Regions from separate parts of the Thermoanaerobacter sp. YS13 genome, predicted to be linked through region 2. Evidence: riboswitches for the same ligand, from Rfam matches in the RefSeq annotation. Region 2 holds a riboswitch; the other holds the start of a gene.
What was found. A riboswitch is a leader RNA that binds a small molecule or an ion and turns the genes downstream of it on or off. The one in region 2 is predicted to bind FMN.
Positions count from the first base shown of each region.

Region 1: it holds a riboswitch for FMN, as region 2 does, so the genes downstream of both, ribD (bifunctional diaminohydroxyphosphoribosylaminopyrimidine deaminase/5-amino-6-(5-phosphoribosylamino)uracil reductase RibD) here and THYS13_RS12995 (ECF transporter S component) in region 2, are expected to answer to the same signal.

Region 1 covers NZ_JOOI01000002.1:415,352-418,761, reverse strand. The annotation lists gene ilvB (biosynthetic-type acetolactate synthase large subunit) at 1-1,406, shown strand, start outside; FMN riboswitch at 1,404-1,518, shown strand; gene ribD (bifunctional diaminohydroxyphosphoribosylaminopyrimidine deaminase/5-amino-6-(5-phosphoribosylamino)uracil reductase RibD) at 1,603-2,685, shown strand; gene THYS13_RS09860 (riboflavin synthase) at 2,696-3,319, shown strand; gene THYS13_RS09855 (bifunctional 3,4-dihydroxy-2-butanone-4-phosphate synthase/GTP cyclohydrolase II) at 3,357-3,410, shown strand, end outside.
Region 2 covers NZ_JOOI01000003.1:167,045-170,454, reverse strand. The annotation lists gene tsaB (tRNA (adenosine(37)-N6)-threonylcarbamoyltransferase complex dimerization subunit type 1 TsaB) at 1-286, opposite strand, end outside; gene tsaE (tRNA (adenosine(37)-N6)-threonylcarbamoyltransferase complex ATPase subunit type 1 TsaE) at 286-744, opposite strand; gene THYS13_RS12995 (ECF transporter S component) at 837-1,421, opposite strand; FMN riboswitch at 1,510-1,628, opposite strand; gene arcC (carbamate kinase) at 1,713-2,654, opposite strand; gene argF (ornithine carbamoyltransferase) at 2,679-3,410, opposite strand, start outside.

The sequences.
Region 1 (3,410 bases), on a different contig from region 2:
CTTATATGGATTCAGTACCTGTTGTAGCGATAACAGGACAGGTTCCTACAAATCTTATAGGAAAGGATGCTTTTCAAGAAGTAGATATAACAGGTATTACGATGCCTATAACTAAACACAACTTTATTGTAAAGTCTCCTGATAAACTGGCAGATACAATAAGGCAGGCATTTGCAATAGCCAAAAGTGGAAGGCCTGGTCCTGTGTTAGTAGATATTCCAAAAGATATACAGAATGCTGATATAGAATATGTTAAGGAAATGGGAGATAGTATTAATATAAGAAACAATGTCAATGTAATAGTTTCGCAAAAAGAGTTAGACAAAGCCATTGAATTCATTTTGCAAAGTAGAAAACCTGTAATATTTGCAGGAGGAGGAGTGATTTGGGGAGAAGCATCAGAGGAACTTATAAAATTTGCAGAGAAGACCAATATACCTGTTGCTACTTCTTTAATGGGGTTAGGATGCTTTCCAGAAGACCATCCTTTGTCATTAGGTCTTATTGGCATGCATGGAAGCAGATTTGCAAATTTGGCTGTGTATAAATCAGACCTTGTGATAGCGATAGGAACGAGATTTAGCGACAGAGTCGCTGGCAAAGCAGGGGGACTTGCTCCAAATGCTAAAATAATCCATATTGATATTGACCCTGCAGAATTAGGAAAAAACGTGGAAGTAGAGGTAGCAGTTATAGGCAAAGTAAAAGAAGTATTGAAACTTTTAACGAATAAACTTCCATTTATTGAGAGAAAAGAATGGTTAGAGGAAACTTCTTTCTTGAGAGAAAAGCACGGATTAAAGTATAAAAACGATGAAGTTTTGAGGCCTCAGTGGATAGTAGAAAAAATTCAACAGCTTTCAAACGATGACCTTATAATAGCCACTGAAGTGGGACAAAATCAAATGTGGGCTGCGCAGTATTATAAATTTAAACAGCCCAGGACTTTTGTGACTTCAGGAGGACTAGGGACAATGGGCTTTGGGCTTCCTGCTGCAATAGGTGCACAAGTGGGAAAGCCAGATAAAAGAGTTGTAAACATTGCAGGTGATGGAAGTTTAAGAATGAATATACATGCCTTAGAAACAGCTGCTGTATATAATATTCCGGTTATAACGGTACTACTCAACAACCAAACTTTAGGAATGGTAAGACAGTGGCAAAATCTTTTGTATGACAAGAGATTTTCCCACACAGATTTGAACGCAAATTTGAATTTTGCTAAGCTTGCAAATGACTTTGGAGTAGAAGGAATAAGAGTTACAACAAAGGAAGAATTCGAAAAAGCTTTTAGAAAAGCCTATAGCGAAAATAGACCTTTTATGATAGAATGTATTATAGATAAAGATGAAATGGTGCTTCCTTTTATTCCTGCAGGTGGTACTGTTGAAAATACAATTGGATAAAACCTTCGGGGATCGGTGAAATTCCGTACCGGCGGTATAGCCCGCGAGCCTTTTGGCAGACTCGGTGAAATTCCGAGGCCGACAGTTAAAGTCTGGATGGGAGAAGGAGAAATATTCCTCAGGGAATATGTTCTCTGGGGATTTTTTAACCCTGAAGGTTTAACCTTCAGGATTTTTTAGTATAGGAGGGATTAAATTGGAAAAATATATGAAAATGGCTTTAAAACTGGCTGAAAAAGGATGGGGACATACAAACCCTAATCCACTTGTGGGTGCTGTAATAGTTAAAAATGGAAAAATAATAGGGGAGGGTTATCATGAATATTTTGGAGGGCCACATGCTGAAGTAAATGCGTTAAAAAATGCAGTTGAAGATGTCAAAGGTTCTACTATGTTTGTAACACTTGAACCTTGCAGCCATTATGGCAAAACGCCTCCTTGTGTTGAAGAAATAATTAAATCTGGCATTAAGAGAGTATATATAGCGATGGAAGACCCAAATCCCAAAGTTAGCGGGAACGGTATAAAAATGTTAAAAGAAGCGGGAATAGAAGTACATGTGGGGATGATGGAGAAAGAAGCGAGGAAACTCAACGAAATATTTGTTAAATATATTACGACAAAATTTCCATTTGTGATATTAAAATCTGCTATGAGTATTGATGGTAAGATTGCTTGTTATAATGGAATTTCTAAATGGATTACAAATGAGAAATCAAGAAAATTTGCTCATAAAATAAGAGGACGTGTATCCGCGATTATGGTTGGGATAAATACAGTAATTAAAGATAACCCAATGCTTACAACAAGGTTGGAAGGGTATAAAAGTCCTATAAGGATTATTGTGGATAGCAGAGGCAGAATTCCACTTGACTCAAATGTAATAAGAGACAAAACGGCCAAAACGATAATTGCTACAACAGAACTTATACCAAACAATGTGAGAAAGAAGCTTGAAGATATGGATATTGAAGTTATTATATTAAAGAACGACAATGGAAAAGTACCTTTAAAACAACTAATGATAAAACTTGGAGAGAGGGGGATTGATAGTGTATTGATTGAAGGCGGTGGGACATTAAATTGGTCTTTATTTAAAGAGGGAATTGTTGATAAAGTTATGTTTTTTATATCACCTAGAATAATAGGAGGAAAAAATGCTTTAACACCTGTAGAAGGTATAGGCTTTTCGGATATAGGAAATTCAATAGTATTAAAAGATGTGGAGATTGATAGAATAGATGATGATATACTAATAACAGCATATGTTAGAAAGTAGGTTATGGCGTATGTTTACTGGAATTATAGAAGAAACAGGGACTGTAAAAAATATTATACATGGTACTTTTACAAAAATTGTTATAAAATGTAGCAAAGTCCTTGAGGGAACAATAATAGGTGATAGTATAGCAGTTAACGGTGTATGCTTAACTGTTACTAATATGTCAAACGAAAGTTTTGTAGCTGACGTTATGCCTGAAACCATGAGAGCAAGCAATTTAAAAGATTTAAAAATTGGAAGCATTGTCAATCTTGAAAGAGCACTTCAAGTTGGAAGGAGAATGGGTGGGCATATCGTAACTGGTCATATAGATTGCGTTGGAAAAATCATAGACAAAAGGCAGGAAAAAAATGCTTTTATATTTAAGATAGCTATAAATGAGAAATTTGCAAAATACATTGTGCGGAAGGGAAGTATTGCGGTTGATGGTATAAGTTTAACGGTTGTTGAGGATGGATATGATTATTTTGCTGTTTCAGTTATTCCACATACAATGCTTAAGACCACATTGGGTTATAAAGGGGTAGGAGATAGTGTAAATATCGAAGTTGATATACTTTCCAAGTATGTAGAAAAACTAATAGGGAAAAAGGATATAAAAGATTTATTAAAAGAAAATGGATTTATATAGATGTGGATGACTTCTCTAAGTTAAGGAGGAAAGACCGATGTTTGATAGGATAGAAGATGCAATAGAAGATATAAAGCAAGGGAAAATGATT
Region 2 (3,410 bases):
AAAGAGAAGATACTCCTACAATAGGGATGTTAAGAGCATGAGCCAGACCCTTTGCAGTGGCAACACCGATTCTAAGCCCTGTAAAAGAGCCCGGACCTTCTGAAACAGCCACATGAGTTATTTGATTTATTGGTACTTCACACTTTTTAAGCAGTTCATCTATCATAGGCATTAAAATTACTGAATGCCTTAGATAATTTATAGAGTATTCTCCTATTATCCCCTTTTCATCTACTAATGCAACAGTAGCAGTTTTAGAAGAAGAATCTATTGCCAAAATTTTCATTACCCCATCTCCTTTAAAAGCTCCTCATATCGTCTCCCAAAATCTTTAAATAAAATAACTCTTTCATCTTCTTTTTCTCCTTTTTGAATTACCACTTCTAACCTTTCGTTCGGAAGTAAAGGTCCTAACCTTTCAGGCCATTCAATTGCACAAACTCCTTCGTCATAAAAATATTCCTCATAACCTATGTCATAAAGAGCCGTATAATCATCTAACCTATATAAATCAAAATGATAGAGGGGAATCCTTCCTCTACGTTCATTGACTAAAGTAAAAGTCGGGCTGGTAATTGGCTCATTTATTTCTAACCCCTTTGCAATTCCTTTTGTAAAGATAGTTTTGCCACTTCCCAGCTCACCATATAAAAGAATTATATCTCCACTCCTTAACAGCCTTCCTAATTTTTCTCCTAAAGCAATGGTCTCATCTCTATTTTTGCAAATATAAGTCTTCTTCACTAAGTCTCACCCCACTTATTATAACTTTATTATATACTATCTTTTAACAAATTAAAAATAAAAATAATCCCCAGCATACGCTAGGGATCTAATTAATTCTTTAAAAAAGGTGAAAGCTTTTTGTATACCAGCAAGGTAATTACTGACAACACGATTCCCTTTAACACATTAAAAGGAAATATTCCGTATGATATAAGAGTTTTTACATCCACTATATTTTTATTCGCTGCTCTACTCATATTAATTATGGCATCCATAGGCCATCCCATAACTTTTTGGTATAAAGGCAGAAAAACATAATAATTCAAAAGTGAAGCAGTAAAAGCCATCACTACTGTAGCAATTGCCATAGATATAAGGGCATTTTTTCGCGTCTTATTAAATTGATATATAATCCCTGCAGTGTAAACAAATATAGAACCTATAGCAAAGTTGGCAATTTCTCCAATACCACCCGATTGAGTTATAGTAGCATGGAGTATGTTTTTAATAAGCTCTACCATTACACCATATAAAGGTCCAATAGCAAAAGAAGCAACTAATGCAGGTACATCACTAAAGTCAAGTTTTAAAAAGCCAGGAAATAATGGTACCTGAAATTCTAAATACATAAGTATAAAAGCTGTTGCAGAAAGAAAACCTACTTTTACTATGGCTTGTGTTTTAGTCTTTTCCACAATTCATCCCTCCAAATTTATTTACTAAAAAATCCTGAAGATAAATCTTCAGGATTTTTTAGTTATTTTACAAAAATAAACATAAAAAGAAAATCTTCTCCCCTCCAGACTTTCACTGTCGGCTTTGGAATTTCACCAAATCTACCGCAGGCGCGGCTCGCGGGCTATACCGCCGGTCGGGAATTTCACCCTGCCCCGAAGATTTACCTTCGTCTTATTCAATTTTGATTTTATTTTCTCATTTTTATATATCTTTGTCAATAGTTTTTGTGAAAAATTTTTAATTTATTTTCATAAGCTTATAACTGTGCCTGCTTTTCCCTCTAAAGCTTCTAATGCTTTGCCTAAAGAAGTAATTATAGCTCGCCTTCCTACTTTTGACTTTGCAAACCTCACTGCTGCTTTAATTTTGGGAAACATACTGCCTGGCGCAAAATGACCTTCTTCCATGTATTTTATCGCCTCTTCAACTGTCATTTTGTCAAGAAACTTTTGATTTGGCTTGTTGTAATTTATTGCTACCTTTTCAACTGCTGTAAGAATCAATAAAACATCTGCATCAATGTCTTCCGCTAACTTTTCAGAAGCCAAATCTTTGTCTATTACGGCAGCTACTCCTTTTAAATTGCCATTTTCTTTAATAACAGGAATTCCTCCTCCCCCAACTGTTATTACTATTACCCCATTTTTTTCAAGTAACTTTATCGTATTAAGCTCTACAATTTCTTTGGGGTCAGGGGAGGGAACAACTCTTCTATACCCTCTTCCACTGTCTTCCACCATTTCATAACCTTTTTCTTTTATTAAAACTTCGGCTTCCTCTTTTGTATAAAAAGGTCCTATCGGTTTTGTGGGTTTCCCAAAAGCAGGGTCATTTTTATCCACTACAACTTGTGTTATGATAGTTGCTACTTCTTTTCTGATATTTCTTTCCTTCAAAACTTCTCTTAATGCTTGTTGAACCATATATCCTATCATACCCTGACTCTCTGCTCCACACACATCAAAAGGCATTGCAGGAACAATCATTGATGCAACTTCATTTTGAATGACTATATTCCCCACCTGTGGACCATTGCCATGAGTAATTACTACAGAATAACCTTTTTCAATTATGTCCGCCAGATACCCCGCTGTCCTCTTTACTACTTCCATCTGCGCCTCTGCAGTAGGAGGCGTATTTACGTCCTGCAGGGCGTTCCCTCCTAAAGCAATAACAACTTTTTCCTTCATAACGTCCTCCCCTGTAAAGTATTATTAAAGAAGAGTAGCAATCATCACAGCTTTAATTGTATGTTTTCTATTTTCCGCTTGGTCCCACACTCTCGATTGTTTTCCTTCTATAACATCAAAAGTAACTTCTTGTCCTTTTACTGCAGGCAAGCAATGTAAAAATATAGTATCTTCTCTTCCTGTCTTTTTCATCATTTTCTCATTCACTTGGAAAGGTCGCAAAAGAGCTTCCCTCTCTGTAGCCTTTGCTTCTTCTCCCATTGAAGCCCATACATCAGTGTAAATAGCATCTGCACCTTCAAGGCCCTCTCCTGGTACACTTGTAAGTTCAAAAGTCCCTCCATTTTCAGCTGCCATTTGCCTGATTTCATCTATAAACTCTTGTAAAGGCCATAATTCTTTTGGAGAATTAATCACATAGTGCATCCCCATCTTAGCGCAGCCTACCGCTAGAGTATTTGCCATATTGTTTCTTCCATCTCCTACAAATACAAGCTTTCTCCCTTTTAAACTCCCAAATTCTTCTTCTATTGTCATAAGGTCAGCCAAAACTTGAGTTGGATGATATTCATCAGTTAATCCATTATATACAGGCACACCTGCATATTTTGCCAAAATTTCCACGGTTTCTTGTTTGAAGCCTCTAAACTCTATTGCATCAAACATCCTTCCCAAAACTCTTGCAGTATCCTCTATTGATTCTTTGGCTCCCAACTGAATATCATCTGTTGATAAAAATACTGGGTGTCCTCCTTC